DNA from 2 places in the Bradyrhizobium sp. NDS-1 genome. Region 2 is predicted to be linked to the other one. Evidence: riboswitches for the same ligand, from Rfam matches in the RefSeq annotation. Region 2 holds a riboswitch; the other holds the start of a gene.
The links. Region 2 has a riboswitch for cobalamin ahead of RX330_RS25015 (DUF1636 domain-containing protein). Riboswitches for the same ligand answer to the same signal wherever they lie in the genome.
Positions count from the first base shown of each region.

Region 1 (10,543 bases), 1.4 Mb from region 2:
GGAGCTTTCGGTGCGCGCCACCGAATAGATCACGCTGGTCTCGATCGCGGGCGCGACCTGCTGGTGCTCGGGGATGCCGATGGTGGGGAAGGCGTAATGGTCGAGCGCGAGCCCGCGCGCCAGCGCCGACTTGCCGACCTCCAGCATCACGCGCGCATCGTTGCGCCGGCCGGCGAGCTCGCCGAGCGCTTCGAGCGCCGCGACGTCGGTGCTCTCCTTGGCGAAATCCTGGGCATAGTAGAACACCATGTCGCGCTCGCCGATGTCGTAGAGCATGTCGGCGGCACGCACGCGCTCGTCTGCGGGCGGCGTGTCGGCCGAGGCCAGCACGGGCGAGGGCGCACGCAGCTCGATGCGGTCGAGACCGAGCTTTGCGCGCGCAAGCTGGCCGTAATACGCGGTCGAATAGCGCGATGCCGCCCGATAGCTCATGCGCGCATCTGCGGTCGCGCCCATCGCCTCGGCGGCACGGCCGCGCCAGTAATGGGCACGCGACAGCGCGATCGGATTGGCCGAGCCTTCGTCGATGGCGGCGAAGTGCACCAGCGCCGCCTGGGGATCGTCGAGGAAGCGCAGCGCGATCCAGCCGCACATGAAATGATAGTCGACGCGGTAGACTTCCTTCTCGGGCACCGCGGCGGTGCGAACCACGTCATAGGCCGTCCTGGACTTGCCCTGGTCGAGCAGCTTGCGCGCCAGCATGCGGCGCTCGCGCCACCAGGCATCGGTATCTTGCGCGGCCATGGTGTCGGGCTGGGCGGCGAGGATCACCTCGGCCGCGTCGTCGATGCGGTCGTTCTGGAGATGCCACTGGGCGCGGCACAGCACATAGCCGAGATCGCGTCGCGCCTCGGTCGGGACGTCCTCCAGATAGTCCTTGGCCTTGCTCGACTTGCCGGTGACGGCGGCGCAGGCCTTGGCGATCGCGAGCGCATCCTCGCCGAGCCGTTTTGCGGCGCGCCGCGCGCCCGAATAGTCCTTGGCGCCGAGCCGCTTGTCCATGCGGGCGCGATGATCGTCCGCGGTCAGGAGGTCGCGGAACGCCTCGTAGGAATCCTCCTCGCTGCGCTCCGACAATTCGTCCGCGCGCCAGGCCTCGCGCACGAGTCGCGCGGCCCTGTCGGCGTCGCCTTCGGCAAACAGCACGCGGGCGAGCGCGAACTTGCCCTTGGCGCTGGTCGGCCGGTCCATGGTGAACTTGTGCACGGTGGCGGCGTCGGCCTTCTCCTGCCACAGCCGCGCCTCGGCGCGCCGGCGCAGCAACGCGCGGCTCGGCCAGTCCGGATTGGCCTCGAGGAAGGCGGCGTAACGCTTGAAATTCGCCGTGCTGTCGGAGTGGCGCAGCATGAACCAGTCCGCGAGCTTGCGTCCGGCGGGATCGGTGATGCGCTCGCGCGCTGCGCTCGCGTCATCGGTCTTGCCCTTGCGGGTGAGATCGATGGCGTCCTTCAGCGCGGCGAGGTCGCCGGTCAGCGGCGGTGTTGCGGGCTTGTCAGACGGCGCTTCGTCGGCCTTCTTCGATTTGTGTCTGGCCTCGGCATGCTTGCCGTGGCGCGACTTCACCGCCGTGTGGCGATGCTTGCCGCCCTTCGCCTCATGCGTCTTCTTCGGCGCGGACGATTTGTGGCTGCTCTTGGCCGCCATCTCGGTGGGAAGAAGGGCCATTGCGGCCACGGCAACGACACACGCGAGCGAGCGTAGGCACTGGTTCATTCCATGGTCCCCCTGCGAAACCACTACAAACCAAGGTCCGCGACGACATGCGGCTTGAGAATCAAGGCACCGACACGGTGCATCACTACCGTGTCGCATCCTCACGCTGTCGCAACAATGCGGCAAAATACGGATGTGATGAGGGAACTCCCGCGCTGGGGGAATGAAGGATGGCCTCTTAAGCCTTTGTTAACGAAACCGGACCCGCGCGACGGTTTGGCCGGGTCCAGGGCGTCAGCAGGGACAGATTGCGCGTGTTCCCGAATCCCGATCCGGTGTATGGAATCCCTCGCTTCGTCCTTTGAGCCTTTGCCCCGCGCCTATGCCGATTTTCAACCAGTCGATCCGGCGCAAGATCGTCGGCATCGCCCTCGGATTGATCGTCCTGATGCTGGTCACCTCGATCCTGTCGATGGTGATGTCGAGCCAGGTCGGTGTCCTCCTGGGCGAGCTGACCAACCGCTACATCCCGGCCTACAGCCATCTGGCCCGCGCCAATATCCGTTCGCTGGAGCGCGCCCTGGCGCTGCGGCAAATGGTCATGACCAAGATGGGGGCGTCGTCGGACGAGGAGACGTATGCGGCGCGGCTTCGCGACTTCGAGGCATTGGACCGCAAGTTCGAGGAAGAAGCCGAGGCAGCGCGCAAGCTCATCAACGCGATCATCGATGATCCCAGGACGTATTCCGACAATGCCGCGCTGGCACGGCTCGACGTCCGCATCGAGAGCGCCGTCACCGAGTTGCGGCGCAATCTGGACGAGGGCAATGCGAAACTGCTCAAGCAGATCGAGGCCAAGGACGTGGTCCAGGCCCGCGCCACGCTGGAACAGCTGGACACCCTGCGCGATGCGTTCAACCGGAAGGTCGACGCGATCAGGGCCGACATGCTGACGCAGGTCTTCTTCTCGACGTCGCAAGTGATTGGCCGCCAATACCAGGCCATCATCGTGTCGGGAGCCGTGACCTTGCTCGCGGCGGTGCTCGGATTTGCCTTTGCGCTCCTGGTGTCCAGCGGTATCACGCGCCCGGTGCGGCTGCTGCTCGCCGGCACCCGCGAGGTCGAAGCCGGTCGCTTCGACAAGACCATCACCGTCTCCACCCAGGACGAGATCGGCGAACTCGCCGCGGCGTTCAACCGCATGACCGAGCAGCTCAGGCACAACGAGCGCGTCCGCGAGACCTTTGGCCGCTACATCGATCCCAAGGTGGTGCAGGGGCTGATCGACCGGCCGGAGATCGCGATCGACGGCGAGCGCCGGGTCATGACCATCATGTTCTGCGACATGAGCGGCTTCACCGCGATGAGCGAGGGCATGACCCCGCGCGGGCTCGTGCGAGTGATGAACCATTATTTCACGGTGATGTCCGCCCCCATCAGGGGCAATCGCGGCATCATCGACAAATATATCGGCGATGCCATCATGTCCTATTGGGGCCCGCCCTTCATCGAGGACGACGAGCAGGCGTTGCTCGCGGGCCTCGCCGCCATCGAGATGACCGAGCAGGTGCCGGCGCTCCAGAAGCAGCTGCCCGACCTGCTCGGCATCCGCGCCATGCCGGCGCCGTGCGATTTGCGGGTCGGCATCGCCACCGGCGAGGTCCTGACCGGCAGCATCGGTTCCGAATTGATGATGAGCTTTACGGTGATGGGGGATGCCGTGAACCTCGCTTCCCGGCTGGAGGCCGTCAACAAGGTTTACGGCACCCGCATCCTGATCGCGCAGGCCACCGCTGATGCGGTCGGATCGCGGCTCGAACTGCGCGAGATCGATCGTCTCGCGGTCGCCGGCCAGAGCGCGCCGCAGGCGATCTTCGAAGTGATGGCGAGGGCGGGCGCGCTCACCGGCGCACAGGACAGCCTGCGCATGCACTATGCCGAAGCGCTCGCCGCCTATCGCGCCCGGCGCTTCGAGGAGGCGCGCGCTGCTTTCAACGCGGCGCTCGAAGCCGTCCCCGGCGACGGACCGTCGCGCGCGATGCTCGGCCGCATCGCGCAGTTCGAGGCGAGCCCGCCGGACGCCGGCTGGGACGGCGCCTGGCGGCTGGACAGCAAATAGCTGCCGCCCCGGAAAAATTGTTTCTACTCGATAACGATGTTCGCCGTGACCTATTTCCCGGGCTTAGGTTGGATGTCCTTGAGGCGTTTGACGGGGACACGCCGATGACGGAACTTCAGGACAGGCTGGAACGGTTCGAGACGCTGACCGCCGAATGCGAGCTGATTGCCAAGCTCGCGACCGACAGCACCAAGCGCGAGTTCTATCTGAAGCTTTCGGAGCAGTACCGTCAGTTGGCGACGGACATGCGGCAGGCGATCGCGACCAAGGCCGCGGCCTGAGGCCGGCTGCAATCCGTTCTTAAGGTTTGGCGCGCATCCTTGACGCAGCGAGCGATCGCTCGTGCTGGGAAGGCCGGGGTTCGCTGCAGTGCAGCGTGCCTCGCGAGTGTCATTTGCCATGCTCGACAGGGCAATCACATGCGCCTCGTTGCCGTGATCATATTTGCGCTCATGATGGCGTCCTGCAATCAGGATCAGGACATCACCGGCTCGACATCGGCCTGCCCGATGCGGAACTACAGCTCGTACAATCCCCGCGACATGAACCAGTGTGTCAATGCCTGCAGATCCTGCGATCGCGGCACCACGGTCACGTGCACGACCTCCTGCACCCTCAAGGGCGCGCGCTGAGAGCAACCGGCGGTGCTTGGGCACCGGAACGATTCACCTGGGTTAATCATTGAAGAAGCGGAAGGACGCGGAGTCCGATGAAATGGGTATGCTCGATCCCGGTCGATTTCTGGTGTCCTGCTCGCACTGCGATGCCTGGCCGATGGCGGTCAACGTGAAGCGATCGAGCTGGTGGGCGTCCCCGCATGAGGTCCGCTTTGTCTGCACGCGCTGCCGACGCGAGGAAACCGCGATCGTCTCGGCCTCCGGCGAATTGACTCCGATCAAGCGCGTCGATGTTCCGCCACGCGACGTCGCTGCCGCCTGGGCACAGGCCCAGCGTTTGCGAGGGCGGACCTGAGCGCGGTGACAACGGCCACCGGTCGATTGACTCCCCGGCGGAACGACACGTAAGTTGATCGGTGACGGTTCTCCTCAGGGAGATCAAAAGGGAATGTGGTGCGGGATTGTCCCAACGGGAATTGTCTCAACGCCACGGCTGCCCCCGCAACTGTAAGCGGTGAATCTTTCGTCCTATGCCACTGGGAACTCGGTCCTGGGAAGGCGACGTAAGGTAACGACCCGCGAGCCAGGAGACCTGCCGTCAGCCGTGGTCACACGCGAAGATGTCGGTCGGGGAGTGCAGACATCGGCTTCACCGGAGCAATCCATCGCTCCACCGTGAAACCTCGTTCGCTGTGACGTGCCACTGACGTCATACCGAGGTTTACAATTGTGTCCCGTCTTGTCTCTGCCGCCGGGCGCCTCAGCGCTGGCCTGTTCGCGTCCGTTGCCTTCCATTCGCTCGATCTCTCTCCGGCCTTCGCCCAGCAGGTCCTTGCCGAGCAGCTGCCACCGATTGAAGTGACCAAGCCCGACGACCAGAACCGCACGCGGGCCAGGGCGACCGGTGACGGCGCGACGAGGCCCCGCGCGACGGCCGATGTCGCGCCGTCGGGCAATGGCGCCGGCTCGGCCGTCGAGGCTGTCGCCGGCAACGGCGGTATCGTCGGTGCTGCCACGACCGTCGTCACGGCCGCGGATATCGCGCACGCGCCGTCGCAGACGCTGGCCGAGATCATCGCGACGCAGACGCCGGGGGCCCAGATCACGACGTTCTATGGCGGCCCGATCGGTGCCAAGACCGGCGTGGACCTGCGCGGCTTCGGCGCGTTTGCAACCGCCAACACGCTGGTGCTGGTCAACGGACGGCGGCTGAACGACGTCGACATGGCACAGGTGGACCTTTCCACCATCCCGCTCAATTCCATCGAGCGTATCGAGATCACGCGCGGCAATTCCGGAGCGGTGCTCTATGGCGACAACGCGGTCGGCGGCGTGATCAACATCGTCACCAAAAGCGGCGTCGGCGGACCGCCCGTGACCGCGCGCATCGAGGCCGGCTTCGGCTCGTTCAACACGGGGCTCGGCAACGTCTCGACCTCGCTCAATTCCGGTCCGTGGTCGACCTCGTTCTATGGCAATGCCGTCAGGACCGATGGCTACCGCGACAATAATCGCTATTCCCAGCAGAACGGCGTCGGCAATCTCAATTACGCGACACCGGGCCTGACCGCTTTTCTCACCGTCACGGGCGATCATCAGGAGTTGCGGCTGCCGGGCGGGCGCACCGTCGACCCATCGATCGGCCTCGACGAGGTCGCGACCGACCGGCGAGGGACCAGCACGCCGTTCAACTATGCCAACCAGCAGGGCTTCAGCGCGACCGCGGGCTTCACCAAGACCCTCGTCAACGGAGTCGATCTCATCGTCGACGGCGGCGTGCGCGACAAGAAACAGCAGAGTGCGTTCTTCTCCAGCCCGGTGCCGGTTCCGGGCTTCTTCACGTCGACCTATGCCGATTCCCATCTGACCACGTGGTCGATCACACCGCGGCTCAGCGTGAAGAGCCTGCTGCTCGGAATGCCATCGCAGCTCCTCACCGGCATCGACTATTACGATGCGAGCTTTCAGCAGAACCGCGGCGCCGGGCAGGGGCTCTCCCCCTGGCATAATTACGACCTCAGGCAGCAGACGGTTGCGGGCTATTTTCAGCACACATTGGGCGTGTCGCCTGCGACCGACATTTCCTATGGCGCGCGGGTGCAGACGATCAATCTTGCGGCGCGCGACAATTTCGACCCGGCGGCGCCGTTCAACGCCGACATCGGCGCCCTCCCGCTCCAGAGCGATGAAACCCAATATGCGCTGCATCTCGGGGCCGAGCATCGCCTCAATGAGGTGGTCTCGCTGTTCGGCCGCGCCGCGCGCGCGTTCCGCACGCCCGACGTGGACGAGCGCCTGTCCTCAGGGCCGTCCTTCGATCCCCTGACCTTCGCTGCGATCCCGCAAACGTTTCAACTCAAGACCCAGACCTCGCAGGACATCGAGGGCGGCCTGCGCATCAAGGGCGGCGGACTGCAGCTGCAGAGCAGCCTCTATCTGATGGACCTCACCAACGAGGTCCATTTCAACCCGGTGCTGTTCTACAACACCAACCTCGATCCGACCCGCCGCTACGGCTCGGAGACCAGCCTGTCCTATCGCGTCAACGACGCTCTGCTGCTGCGCTCCGGCATGGCCTATACCCGCGCCGTCTTCCGCGAAGGCATCTGGACCGGCAATGACGTGCCGCTGGTGTCGCGCTACACCGCGAGTGCGGGCGTCACCTGGAACATCTGGCAGAACTATTTGGTGCTCGACGCCACCGCGCGGTTCTGGAGCGAGCGGCGCATGGACAACGATCAGGCGGGCACACAGAAGCCGATTCCCGCCAACGGCACGATCGACCTCAAGCTCAGCGGCCAGGTTGACCGCTACTTCTGGTCGCTCAGCGTCAACAATGTGCTGAATGCGCTCTACTACGATTACGCCATCGCAAGCACCTTCACGGACGGCCGCTTCAGCGCTTATCCGCTGCCCGGCCGCACCTATCTGCTCAAGGCCGGCGCAACTTTCTGATCAGCACGCCAGTCAATGGACCAGAGCGTGATGGGACGATCGCGCCTGTGTCGGCCTCTGTCAACCCAGCGTCGCAAAAATATTCCACTTTACCGAAATTCGGTTTCGGCGTATGTGTCGTGCATCCCGGCTCACTCAAGAGGGGCGATCATGAGGTCGTCATTTTCGCGAGCCGGGTCTGCGGTGGACGCGGCAGCGTCGGCGCGAGAGGTGCGGGCAGGGCGGGTAGTCCCTGTGAGCCCGTAACCGCGTGCGGACGACGGCGCTGCCAGGCTTCGTCTCGCCTGTAAGTTCTCAGCTCCGTCGACAGGGCTGGGAATACTGCGGCGACATGGCGGGCCGTGCGTACGGCAAAACCGTGTGGTCCTGGCCGTCATTGCCACGGTCAAGCTGTCTGCGAAGGTGCGAGCGAGCCCGACCGGGCGGACTGCATCATCCAATTCGCAGGGCGAGGGAGGCCAGAGGAAAGTTCGGCTCCCGGGAGAGCACGGCATAAGCCGTCCGACCATCGCGCAGGGAAGGCCGAGTGATCGGCACCACCTGTATGCTGCTGTGCGGTTCTTTTTGCGCGTGCATTTCGCGCAGCGGACCGCGGGTGCCTGTCGGCACCCGGCCTTCCCTGCGCCCTCTTGGTTTTGAGGGTGGCGTGATCAAGCAAAGCTCGGGCGAATTGCGCCGCGAGGCCGAAGAAGCATGTCAGTCCCGCCACACTCACTGTCGTCGCCCGGCTTGACCGTGCGATCCAGTATTCCAGAGACGCTCGCGATTGAACCGAGAAGCCGCGGCGTACTGGATTCCCGCCTTCGCGGAGAATGACAGTGTCCCTTGGAGAACAGGCTGCCGCCTCACACTCAGTCATCGCGAGGAGATCACGACAATGGGCGTCGTTGGGAGAGCGTGCGCCACTCAGCTCCGGACGCAGCGCAGCGCCGCTTTGGCGGTGCGCTGCTGAGCCGGGGCCCATGTCACGGCCTTGGACCCTGTCGCCGACTCACCTGCGGGCATCTCCGTCATTCAGTGCGATGCTGGCGCGCTCTCCTGACCTTGAAATCAAAGGTTGCGGACTGTCTTGCCTTGTGAGGTATTGGAGTGTGCAAATCCGTGTCTTCCCGGTAACGATTGTGCTGTCTCCGCAACACTCATCTCGGATTTAACCGTCATCACCGGCGGTTCGCATCACCGCCGCTTTTTGGCCACACCCAAACATGAATAAAATCGCTCTAAGTTCTGGAGGTAGCAGGCAGTCCTCGACGTCACGAGAAATCCCAAGGTCGATTAAAATCTTGGCTCTGATTTTTCGGGTCTGAAAGGGTTGACCGGGGAAACTGGTTTGCGATGAGCGCGAAGATTGACAAGCAGAGGCTGCCGAGCCGTCACGTGACGGAAGGCCCTGCGCGCGCGCCCCATCGGTCCTATTTCTACGCCATGGGTCTGACCACCGACCAGATCCACCAGCCCTTCGTCGGCGTCGCCTCCTGCTGGAATGAAGCCGCTCCCTGCAACATCGCGCTGATGCGCCAGGCCCAGGCGGTGAAGAAGGGCGTGGCGTCGGCCGGCGGCACCCCGCGCGAGTTCTGCACCATCACCGTGACCGACGGGATCGCCATGGGGCACGACGGCATGCGCTCCTCGCTGCCGTCGCGCGAATGCATCGCCGATTCGGTCGAGCTGACCGTGCGCGGCCATGCCTATGACGCGCTCGTCGGGCTCGCCGGCTGCGACAAGTCGCTGCCGGGCATGATGATGGCGATGGTCCGTCTCAACGTGCCCTCGATTTTCATCTATGGCGGCTCGATCCTGCCCGGCAATTTCCGCGGCCAGCAGGTCACCGTGCAGGACATGTTCGAGGCCGTCGGCAAGCACTCGGTCGGCGCCATGTCGGACGAGGACCTCGACGAGATCGAGCGCGTGGCCTGCCCCTCGGCGGGCGCCTGCGGCGCGCAGTTCACCGCCAACACCATGGCGACCGTCTCCGAGGCGATTGGCCTTGCGCTGCCTTACTCGGCCGGTGCGCCGGCACCGTATGAAATCCGCGACGCCTTCTGCATGACCGCGGGCGAGAAGGTGATGGACCTGATCGCCCAGAACATCCGGCCGCGCGACATCGTCACCCGCAAGGCGCTGGAGAACGCGGCTGCCGTGGTTGCAGCCTCCGGCGGCTCGACCAATGCTGCGCTGCACCTGCCGGCGATCGCGCATGAGTGCGGCATCAAGTTCGACTTATTCGACGTCGCCGAAATCTTCAAAAAGACACCATATGTCGCGGATTTGAAGCCGGGTGGCCGTTATGTCGCCAAAGACATGTTTGAAGTAGGTGGCATACCGCTTCTGATGAAGACGCTGCTCGACAACGGCTTCCTGCACGGTGATTGCCTTACCGTCACGGGCCGCACGATCGCTGAAAACCTCAAGAGCGTGAAGTGGAATCCGCACCAGGACGTGGTGCACCCGGCAGACAAGCCCATCACCGTCACAGGCGGTGTGGTTGGCCTGAAGGGCAATTTGGCGCCAGAAGGTGCGATCGTGAAAGTCGCGGGAATGTCCAACCTCAGGTTTACCGGTCCGGCCAGGTGCTTCGACCGTGAGGAGGATGCTTTCGAGGCGGTCCAGAAGCGCACCTACCGCGAAGGCGAAGTCATCGTGATCCGCTACGAGGGGCCGAAGGGCGGCCCCGGCATGCGGGAAATGCTCCAGACCACCGCGGCGCTGACCGGCCAGGGTATGGGCGGCAAGATCGCGCTCATCACCGACGGCCGCTTCTCCGGCGCCACCCGCGGCTTCTGCATCGGCCATGTCGGGCCGGAAGCCGCCATTGGCGGCCCGATCGGGCTGCTCGAGGACGGCGACATCATCGAGATCGACGCCGTTGCCGGTACCCTTAACGTAAAATTGAGCGACGCCGAACTCGCCCAGCGCAAAACCAAATGGAGCGCTCGCGCGACTAACCACACGTCGGGTGCGCTCTGGAAATATGCTCAGCAGGTTGGACCAGCGGTCGGGGGGGCAGTGACCCATCCGGGCGGCGCGCACGAGAAACAGTGCTATGCGGACATCTAGGCGTGCCACAGTTGCGTTTGTGTTGGGGGCCATCGCGCTGGCCGCGCCGGCGCTTGCCTTCGACGGCGCTCCGGTCAACCCGAAGGACGCGGCTTTCCCGGTCGTGACCACCTTGCCGGGGACCGCGGCGGCCGTGCGCGGC
Region 1 covers NZ_CP136628.1:3,970,915-3,981,457, forward strand. The annotation lists gene RX330_RS18725 (lytic transglycosylase domain-containing protein) at 1-1,713, opposite strand, end outside; gene RX330_RS18730 (adenylate/guanylate cyclase domain-containing protein) at 2,036-3,772, shown strand; gene RX330_RS18735 (hypothetical protein) at 3,877-4,053, shown strand; gene RX330_RS18740 (hypothetical protein) at 4,192-4,404, shown strand; gene RX330_RS18745 (hypothetical protein) at 4,487-4,744, shown strand; cobalamin riboswitch at 4,793-5,004, shown strand; gene RX330_RS18750 (TonB-dependent receptor) at 5,119-7,344, shown strand; gene ilvD (dihydroxy-acid dehydratase) at 8,680-10,401, shown strand; gene RX330_RS18760 (tetratricopeptide repeat protein) at 10,388-10,543, shown strand, end outside.
Region 1: linked by a shared signal. The riboswitch ahead of RX330_RS18750 (TonB-dependent receptor) and the one ahead of RX330_RS25015 (DUF1636 domain-containing protein) in region 2 are both predicted to bind cobalamin.

Region 2 (10,543 bases):
GACGAGATGGCGCGCGCGCAGGGATGGCGGTTCGTCGGCGGAGCGTCGCTGTTTCGTCTCTACGAGATGCCCGACGCACGTGCTGCGCAGGAGAAGCTGGCGCATGGCTATATCTGGTCGCGCGTGTTCGCACAAAAGCCGACATGGTTGCGCCTCGGCCTTCCCGGCAGCGAATCCGACTGGTTGCGCCTCGCCGAGGTCCTAGCGCGCTAGCGCCAGCAGGCCTTCGACGTCGAGATGCTTCTCGATGTGGTCGGCGAGGGCATCCAGCGCGCTTTCGACCCTGGTGTGATAGGGCTCGTTGCCCGCGGGAATGTCGAGCTTTGCCAGGAATGCCCTGCGAAAATCGTCCGACGTGAACAGGCCGTGCAAATAGCTGCCCTGCACGCGTCCGTCGCGCGAGATCGCGCCTTCCGGCGCGCCGTTCAACGTTGCGAAGGGACGTGCGCGATCCGGCCCGTCGGTGCGGCCGATGTGGATTTCGTACGCTTCGATCGGCTGCCCCGTGGCGGCATGTACGGCCGCGACACGTGTCAGCGTCTTCTGCGGGCTCATTGCCGTCGCCACATCCAGCAGCCCAAGTCCTGGCGTGTCGCCCGCGGGACCTTCGATACCCTCGGGGTCGGCGACGCTTCGGCCCAGCATCTGATAGCCGCCGCAGAGACCGAGCACGTGGCCGCCCCTGCGGTGATGCGCGAGCAGATCGATGTCCCAGCCTTGCGCGCGCAGGAACCCGAGGTCGCCACGAGTCGATTTGGACCCCGGGATGACGACGAGGCGGACGTCGCCGGGAATGGCTTCGCCGGGACGCACCATCACGAGATCGACGCCCGGCTCGAGCTTGAGCGGATCGAGGTCGTCGAAATTGGCGATCCGCGACAGCGCGAGGCACGCGATCTTGCATTGACCGGGTCTTCGCGAGTCGGTCAGGCCCAGCGCGTCCTCGGCCGGCAGCTCGCCGGCACGCGCGAACCAGGGTAGCACGCCAAGGCCGCGCCAGCCGGTTTTCGTTTTGATTAGCCCATAGCCGTCCTCGAATAACGTGGGATCGCCGCGGAACTTGTTGATGACGAAACCCTGGATCATCGCGGCATCGTCGGGGGCGATCACCGTCTTGATGCCGACGAGCTGGGCAATGACGCCGCCTCGGTCGATGTCGCCGACCAGCACGACCGGTACGTCGGCCTTGCGGGCAAAGCCCATATTGGCGATGTCGGACTTCCGCAGGTTCACTTCTGCCGGGCTGCCGGCGCCTTCGACGAGGACGAGGTCGGCGCGCGCCTTCAGCCGCTCAAAACTCTCCAGCACAGCGCCCATCAGCGACGGCTTCATCGCGGCGTAGTCGCGTGCCCGCGCGGTCGCAATGCGCTTGCCGTGCACGATGACCTGCGCGCCGACATCGGTCTCGGGCTTCAGCAGCACCGGGTTCATGTCGGTGTGCGGCTCGACGCCGGCGGCGAGCGCCTGCAGCGCCTGGGCGCGGCCGATCTCGCCGCCATCGACGGTGACGGCCGCGTTGTTCGACATGTTCTGCGGCTTGAACGGAAGCACGCGCAGGCCGCGCTGCGTGAAGGCGCGCGCGAGGCCGGCGACGATGAGCGATTTGCCCACGTCAGAGCCGGCCCCCTGGATCATCAATGTGCGCGCCATCGAATTCAGAACTCGACGCCGGCCTGCGCCTTGATGCCGGAGCGGAAGGGATGCTTGACCAGCGTCATCTCGGTGACGAGATCGGCGATCTCGATCAGCTCGTCTTTGGCGTTGCGCCCGGTGAGGACGACATGGGTCATCTCGGGCTTTTGCGTCGTCAGGAATTCAACGACTTCGGCGATATCGAGATAATCGTAGCGCAGCGCGATGTTGATCTCGTCGAGCACGACCATGCGCAAGTTCCCATCGAGGATCAGCTGCTTGGCCTTCTCCCAGCCGGCGCGGGCGGCGGCGATGTCGCGGGCGCGGTCCTGCGTCTCCCAGGTGAAACCTTCGCCCATCGCGTGGAACTGGCAGAGGTCGCCGAAATGGCCGGTGAGCAGGCGTCTTTCGCCGGTGTCCCAGGCGCCCTTGATGAACTGCACGACTGCGCAGGGGAAGCCATGGGCGACGCAGCGGACGATCATGCCGAAGGCCGAGGAGGATTTGCCCTTGCCGGCGCCGGTGTGGACGATGATCAGTCCCTTTTCGCCGCTCTTGGTCGCCATGATCTTGTCGCGGGCGGCCTTCTTCTTCGCCATTTTCTGGGCGTGCCGGGCGTCGGTTTCCTCGGTCGTTGGGGTCTCCGGTTCAGGCGTCATCGGTCCCGGTCCTTCGGCTTGACAAGAGGCGGCCACCGGCAAATGGTGGCCCGGCGTTGGTTCCTGTCCTATGACAGGCGAAGAGGGAATGCGATAGGGTCCGAATCGGCAAGATTTGGGTCCAAACTGCAGCCGCCCCCGCGACCGTGACCGGAGAGATGCCCAAAGCCACTGATTCCTTGCGGAATCGGGAAGGCGGGGATCGAAGGGCAAAACCCTGCTCCGCAAGCCGGGAGACCTGCCAGCGCGGACGAGTTTTGGACCGGCGGACGGGGTGTTCCGCGACGGGGAAACGGGCCTTGTGAAGAATGGTCCGTGTGCCTCATCGCCTCCCGCTGTTATCTGGAAGAGGCGATGACCGTCACACTTCACGTCTGCATCACCTGCCGTGCCGGCGAGACGCCTGGCGAGGGCGAGACGACGCCCGGCAAGCGCCTGCATGGCGCGATCCTCGAGGCCGGCGTGCCCGAGGGCGTCAATGTGGTTCCCGTCGAATGCCTGTCGGCCTGCAGCCAGGGCTGCTCGGTCGCGCTGAGCGCGCCCGGCCGCTGGTCCTATGTCTATGGCCGCCTCTCGGATGCCAACGCGCGGGACGTGGTCGCGGGCGCAGCGGCCTATGCCGCGGCGCCCGACGGCTTGGTGCCCTGGCGCAGCCGCCCGGAGATCTTCCGCAAGCAGTCGCTTGCCCGTATTCCCCCCATTGCCGCGTTGCCGGAGGCCGCCGAATGAATTCGCTCGCAAAAGTCCCGGTGACGGTGGTCACGGGTTTTCTCGGCTCCGGCAAGACCACGCTGATCCAGCATCTGCTGACCAATGCAAACGGCAAGAAGCTCGCGGTGCTCGTCAACGAGTTCGGCAGCGAGGGCGTCGATGGCGAAATCCTGAAGTCCTGCGCCGATGCCAATTGCCCGGAAGAGAACATCGTCGAGCTCGCCAATGGCTGCATCTGCTGCACGGTTGCCGACGATTTCATTCCGACCATGGAGCAGCTTTTGGCGCGCCCGGTGCGGCCCGATCACATCCTGATCGAGACCTCGGGCCTCGCGCTGCCGAAGCCGCTGCTCAAAGCGTTCGACTGGCCACAGATCCGCTCGCGCATCACGGTCGACGGCGTGATCGCTCTCGCCGATGCCGAGGCTGTCGCGGCCGGCCGCTTCGCACCGGATCCGGCTGCGGTGGAAGCGCAGCGCGCGGCGGACGAAAATCTCGATCACGAGACGCCGCTGTCGGAAGTGTTCGAGGATCAGATCGCCTGCGCCGACATCGTGCTGCTGACCAAGGCTGATCTCGCGGGCGCCGCCGGCATCGAAGCTGCCAAGGCGGCGATCACCGCCGAGATGCCGCGGCGCGTGCCGATGCTGGCCGTCACCGACGGCGCCATCGATGCGCGCCTCATCCTCGGACTCGGTGCCGCCGCCGAGAACGATCTCGCCGCACGCCCCTCGCATCACGATGGCGAGGAGGAGCATGAGCATGATGATTTCGCCTCGGTCGTGATCGATCTGCCCGAAGTCACCGACGTCGACGCGCTGGTTGCCTCCGTCCAGCGCCTGGCGCGCGAGCAGAACGTGCTGCGCGCCAAAGGCTATATCGCGGTCGCGGGAAAGCCGATGCGCCTGTTGCTGCAGGCGGTCGGCGAGCGCGTGCGTCACCAGTTCGACAAGCCCTGGGGTGCAGGTGTCAGGCAGTCCAGGCTCGTCGTGATCGGTGAGCACGGCGATATCGACGAGGCCGCGATCAGGTCAGGACTAGGTATCTGATGCACGTCGTTTTCCGCGAGAGCCGCGGTCTCGAAGAGACCGCGACGCCAAGGGACATCGGCCAGGACCCGGCCGATCTCGTGGTGCTCTCGTATTCGGATTCCGATCTCGCCGCTTTCGCGGCCGGTTGGCGGCGCGGCCGGAACAGCCTGCCGTCGCTGCGGCTCGCCAATCTCGCGGAGCTGCGTCATCCGCTATCGGTCGACACCTACATCGACCGCACGCTGTCGCAGGCGCGCGGCATCCTCGTGCGCCTGATCGGCGGGGAGTCCTATTGGGCGTATGGATTGGCGGCCCTTCAACGACTGGCCAGGGATCGTGACATCGTCCTCGCCGTGCTGCCGGCCGATGGCCATGACGATGCGCGGCTCGACGCGTACTCGACCTTGCCAGTCTCGACGCTGCGCCGGCTCAAGGTGCTCTGCGACACCGGCGGCACGGTCGCCGCGCAAGCTGCGATCGCGCAACTGGCGTTGGCCTCGGGCCTCTATGCCGGTCCTGTTGTCGGCGAGATGAGCGTGCCCGAGATGGGCTTCTACGATCCCGCCCGCGGCGTCATTGCGGCCCCCGTGGGCGGTGGAGGGAAGCCGCGCGCGCTCGTGACGTTCTATCGCTCCTATCTCACCGCCGCGGACACCGGCCCGGTCGATGCCTTGATCGCGGCGCTGCGCGAGAAGGGGTTTGACGCCTGCGGCGTGTTCGTCACCTCGCTGAAGGCGGCGGGCGTTGCCGACTGGCTGTGCGGCTATCTCGCGCAAAATCCTCCGGCGGTGATCGTCAACGCGACGGCATTCTCGGCCCTGGGTGACGACGGCACGACGCCGTTCGACGTCGCATCGTGCCCTGTGTTCCAGGTCGCGCTCTCGACGGCGCGGCGCGAGGACTGGGCGGAGTCGCTACGCGGCCTCTCGCCCGGTGATCTCGCAATGCACGTGGTGCTGCCCGAGGTCGACGGCCGCCTGTTCGCGGGCGTGGTGAGCTTCAAATCCGCCGGGGAGCGCGACTCCGATCTGCAGTTCTCGCATCTGGCCCATAGGCCCGATGAGGAGCGCGTGAAGGCCGTCACCGCACGCGTCGCAGCCTGGAGGCGCTTTGCGGAAAAGCCCGTTGGTGAGAAACGGCTGGCACTCGTGCTCTCGAACTATCCGGGACGCCCGCACCAGATCGCGCATGCCGTCGGTCTCGACGCGCTGGCGTCTGTCGAGGCCTTGCTGTCCGATCTCGTCGAGGTCGGTTTCGATGTTGCGCCGGTCCATGCGCTCGGTGAAGCGCTGCTCGAGCAAAGTTTGACCTGGAGCGTCGCCGATTATCGCGCGGCAGTCTTGTGTCTGCCGCAGTCCTTGCAGGACGATCTCGCGCAAGCCTGGGGCGCGCCGGAGGAAGATCCGAGTTGCCGCAACGGCGCGTTCCACTTCGCCGCGATCCAATGCGGCCGCTCGATCATCGCGGTCCAGCCCGAGCGCGGCGATGCGGCCATGCGCGATGCCGATTATCACGATCTCGCCCGCACGCCGCGCCACGCTTATGTCGCGTTCCATCTCTGGCTCCGCGAGCAGGGGATCGATGCCGTCGTGCACATGGGCGCGCATGGAACGCTGGAATGGCTGCCCGGCAAATCCGTGGCGCTGTCATCGCGCTGCTGGCCGGAAGCGCTGATCGGCGATCTTCCCATCATCTATCCTTTCATCGTCAACGACCCCGGCGAGGCCGCGCAGGCCAAGCGTCGCATCGGCGCGGTGACGATCGGTCATCTGCCGCCACCGCTGGAAGCCTCCGCGGTACCGGAAGGGCTGCGCCGGCTCGAACGTCTCCTCGACGAATATTCGACCGCCGACGGTCTCGATCCTGCGCGCCGTCAGCGGCTCATCGCTGCGATCCGCGAGGAAGCGCGCGCCGCCGGCCTCGAAGACGATCTCGGCCTCGATGCATCGGCCGCACCGGCCGAAGCCATCCCGCGAATCGACCGCTTCGTCTGTGACCTCAAGGAAAGCCAGTTCGGCGACGGCCTGCACGTATTCGGCCGCGGCGCCTGCGGCGAAGCGGAGCGTGAAGCGCTGCGGGCAGCGCTTGCCGGCCGGCGTGTCGCGCCAGGGCCGTCGGGCTCGCCCTATCGCGGACGCCAGGACGTGCTGCCGACCGGGCGCAATCTCTTTGCCGTCGACCCGCGCGCGGTGCCGACGCCGTCCGCGCATGCGCAAGGCATCAAGCTCGCCGAAGAGCTGCTGCGCCGTCACTTGCAGGACCACGGCGACTGGCCGAAAGGGCTCGTGATCGATCTCTGGGGCTCGGCGACAATGCGCACCGCCGGCGAGGAATTCGCCATGGCGCTGCATCTGGCCGGCCTCGCGCCGCGCTGGGATCACGCCTCCGGCCGCGTCACCGGCTACGACATCATCGCGCCGGCCGAGCTCGGCCGCCCCCGCATCGATGTCACGCTGCGGGTCTCCGGCCTGTTCCGCGATGTCTTCGCGGGTCTCGCGCAATTGTTCGAGGCCGCTTCCGAAACGCTTGCGGCGCGTGAGGACGAGGGCGAGGAGAATCCGTATCGCCACCGCGTCTCCCGCGTGTTTGCTCCGCGGCCTGGACAATACGGCGTCGGTCTCTCGGCGATCCCTGATGCCTTCACGCCGGAGACGCGCGATGCCGCGGGCGAGGCCTGGCTGTCGGCATCGTCCTGGGCGTTCTCGTCCGATGGAGAGATGCAGCACGATCGCGCCGGCATCGAGGCGCGGCTCGGCTCGGCCGATGCCTTCGTCCACGTCCAGGACTTGCCGGAAACCGATCTGCTTCTCGCCGCCGATTACGCCGCGCATGAAGCCGGCGTTGCGGCGGCTGCGGCGCATCTCGGCGCGGCAGGACCATCGCTCTATCACCTCGACACCACGCGTCCCGAACAGCCGCGCGCGCGTACGCTGACCGAGGAGATCTCCCGTGTCGTCCGGGCGCGCGCCGCCAATCCGGCTTGGATCGCCGGCATGATGCGTCACGGTTTTCGCGGGGCCGCCGAGATCACTGCGACGCTGGAGCATATGGCCGCGTTCGCCCATCTCGCCGGGGCCGTGCCGCCGCATCTGTTCGATCTCTACTACGATGCGACGCTCGGCAATGATGACGTCCGCGCCTTCATGGCGAGCGAAAATCCGCGAGCGCTCGCCGCGATGGAAACCTGTTTCGCGCGCCTGCACGATGCCGCGCTCTGGCAAACGCGCCGCAATTCGATCGCGGCGGCGTTGCGGGAGGCATCATGAGCGCGTCTGCGGTCAAGGGCTGGTGTCCCGGCGCGCTGCGGCCGATGCAATCAGGCGACGGGCTCGTGGTGCGCGTCCGTCCGTTCGGTGGGCGTCTTGAAGCCCCGCAAATCTCAGGCCTTGCCGAACTCGCCGGGCAACACGGCAATGGTCTGATCGACGTGACGAGCCGCGCCAATCTGCAGATCCGCGGCGTCAGCGAGCAGAGCCATCGGCCGCTGCTCGACGGCCTCGCGCAACTGGCACTGCTCGATCCCGACGCCGATATCGAAGCCCGGCGCAACATTCTGGTGATGCCGTTCTGGAGCGGCGCCGACCAAACCCAGTCGCTCGCCGCCGAGCTGGAGGAGGCGCTGGCCGACAGCGGCCTCGCGCTTCCCACCAAGTTCGGCTTCGCCGTCGATGACGGAAGATCGCGGGTGCTCGCCGGCGATTCCGCCGACATACGCATCGAGCGCGATCGGTCGGGCCGCCTCCTGGTGCGGGCCGATGGTGCAAGGCTCGGCCGCTCCGTCGCACGCGGCGAGGCCGTCAGCACGGCGCTCGCGCTCGCAAGCTGGTTCCTGGTCTCCGGCGGCGCGAGGGGCGGGCGAGGGCGCATGGCGGCCCACATCGCCTCCGGCGCGGCATTGCCTCAATCGCTGCGCGGCGAGATCGAGCCGGCGCCCGTGATGGCGGCGTCGCGGCCGGGGCACTATCCGCAAGGCGCGATGGTCGGCGTCGCATTCGGGCAGATGCTGCACACGACACTGCATCAATTCGCCGGTTGCGGTCATGCGCTGCGCATGACGCCGTGGCGGATGGTGCTGAGCGAGGGCAAGCGCGAAATGCCGAGCGCGGCGGGCCTCATTACCGAGCCGTTCGATCCCGCGCTGCGCGTCATCGCCTGCAGCGGAGCGCCGCGCTGCCGCGAAGCCCACGCCGATACGCGCGCACTGGCTGCGGCGCTCGCGCCGCGCATCGCCGCGGATACGCGTCTCCACGTTTCCGGTTGTGGCAAGGGTTGCGCGCATTCCGGCACGGCCGCCGTCACGCTGGTTGCGACAGGTGCCGGCTTCGATCTCGTCCGCGGCGGCTCGACGCGTGATGAGCCGGTTCTGCGCGGGCTCAACGGCGCCGACATCGTCAGCGATCCCTCCATCCTGGTCGGAGGGCACTGATGCCGCACACCTATGAAACCGACGGCGCGGCGATCTACCGTCAGTCCTTTGCGACGATCCGCGCCGAGGCGGACCTCGCGCGCTTTTCGCCCGACGAAGAGCAGGTCGTGGTGCGGATGATCCACGCCGCCGGCATGGTCGGCCTCGAGGCGCATATCCGCTTCACGCCTGGGATGGCGACCGCCGCGCGCGCGGCCTTGCAGAAGGGCGCGCCGATCCTGTGCGACGCGCGCATGGTCTCGGAAGGGATTACGCGCGCGAGATTGCCCGCGGCCAATGCCGTGATCTGTACGCTTGGCGACGCCGCGGTTCCCGCACTGGCGCAATCGATGCGCAACACGCGCTCGGCCGCGGCGCTGGAGCTGTGGCGGCCGCATCTCGACGGTGCGATCGTTGCAATCGGCAATGCACCGACCGCGCTGTTTCACCTTCTCAACATGCTGGAGGACCGCGACTGTCCGCGGCCTGCGGCGATCATCGGCTGCCCGGTGGGATTCGTTGGTGCGGCCGAATCCAAGGCTGCGCTGATGGCCGATCCGCCTGTGCCGGCGCTGACGGTCGAGGGCCGCCTCGGCGGCTCCGCGATCACGGTCGCCGCCGTGAATGCATTGGCGAGCCGGAGCGAATAGCGATGGGACGCATCATCTGCTGCGGTCTCGGCCCCGGCGATCCTGATCTGATGAGTGTGCGCGCCGACCGCACCGTGCGCGGCGCCAGGCATGTCGCCTATTTCCGCAAGATGGGCCGGCCGGGCCAGGCGCGACGCATCGTCGACGGCATGCTGGCGGCGGATGTGGCCGAATATCCCATGGAATATCCTGTCACGACCGAGATCGCCTTCGACAGCGCCGAATATGTGCAGCTGCTCGCCGGCTTCTACGACGAATGGGCCGAGCGCCTGGCGCGGCTTGCGCGCGCGGTCGATGTCGTCGTGCTCTGCGAGGGCGATCCCTACTTCTACGGCTCCTTCATGCATCTGCACACGCGCCTGCAGGGACGGGCCGAGATCGAGGTGATCGCCGGCATTCCCGGCATGGTCGGCTGCTGGAATGGCGTCGGACAGCCGATCGCGCTCGGCGATGACGTGACGACCGTGCTGATGGGCACGCTTGCTGAAGACGAACTCGAGCGGCGCATGCGCGATTCCGATGCGCTCGTCGTCATGAAGACCGGTCGCAATCTCGCAAAGGTGCGCCGCGCGCTCAGCGCCGCCGGCCGGCTGGACGATGCCTGGCTGGTCGAGCGTGGCACCATGCCGGGCGAGCGCGTGGTGCGGCTCGCCGAGATCGACGGCGCCGACTGTCCCTATTTCGCGATCGTGCTGGTGCACGGCAAGGGCCGGCATCTGGACGCCGCCGAATGACTGGTACCTTGACCATCGCGGGCCTCGGGCCCGGCAGCGACGCGCTAGTGACGCCGGAAGTCTCCGCCGCGCTCGCGGCCGCGACCGACATTCTGGGTTATGCGCCCTATGTCGCGCGGGTGCCGCCGCGAGCCGGGCTTACCCTGCACCCCTCCGACAACCGCGAAGAGCTGCAACGCGCGCGCGAAGCCTTGCGGCTCGCCGCCGAAGGCGGGCAGGTCGTCATCGTGTCCTCCGGCGATCCCGGCGTCTTCGCGATGGCTTCCGCCGTGTTCGAGGCGCTGGAACAGGTGCCGCAATGGCGCGAGCTGCCGATCCGCGTGCTGCCGGGCGTCACCGCGATGCTGGCGGCTGCCGCCCGAGCCGGTGCGCCGCTCGGCCATGATTTCTGCGCGATCAATCTCTCCGACAACCTCAAGCCGTGGGCAGTGATCGAGAAGCGCTTGAGGCTTGCCGCCGCAGCTGACTTCGCCATCGCGATGTACAATCCGCGCTCGGCAAGCCGGCCGGAAGGATTTGGCCGTACGCTTTCTGTGCTTCGAGAAGCAGGCTGCGGCGAGCGCCTCGTGATCTTTGCGCGCGCGGTCAGTGCGGCTGACGAGAAGATCGAGACGGTGACGCTGAACGAAGCGACGCCCGAGATGGCCGATATGCGCACGCTGGTCATCGTCGGCAATTCGCAGACGCGCCGCGTCGGCCGCTGGGTCTATGCACCGAGGCG
Region 2 covers NZ_CP136628.1:5,324,579-5,335,121, reverse strand. The annotation lists gene cobD (threonine-phosphate decarboxylase CobD) at 1-213, shown strand, start outside; gene RX330_RS25025 (cobyric acid synthase) at 202-1,650, opposite strand; gene cobO (cob(I)yrinic acid a,c-diamide adenosyltransferase) at 1,656-2,291, opposite strand; cobalamin riboswitch at 2,332-2,552, shown strand; gene RX330_RS25015 (DUF1636 domain-containing protein) at 2,646-3,020, shown strand; gene cobW (cobalamin biosynthesis protein CobW) at 3,017-4,051, shown strand; gene cobN (cobaltochelatase subunit CobN) at 4,051-7,299, shown strand; gene cobG (precorrin-3B synthase) at 7,296-8,459, shown strand; gene RX330_RS24995 (precorrin-8X methylmutase) at 8,459-9,088, shown strand; gene RX330_RS24990 (precorrin-2 C(20)-methyltransferase) at 9,091-9,822, shown strand; gene cobJ (precorrin-3B C(17)-methyltransferase) at 9,819-10,543, shown strand, end outside; gene RX330_RS24980 (cobalt-precorrin-6A reductase) at 10,529-10,543, opposite strand, start outside.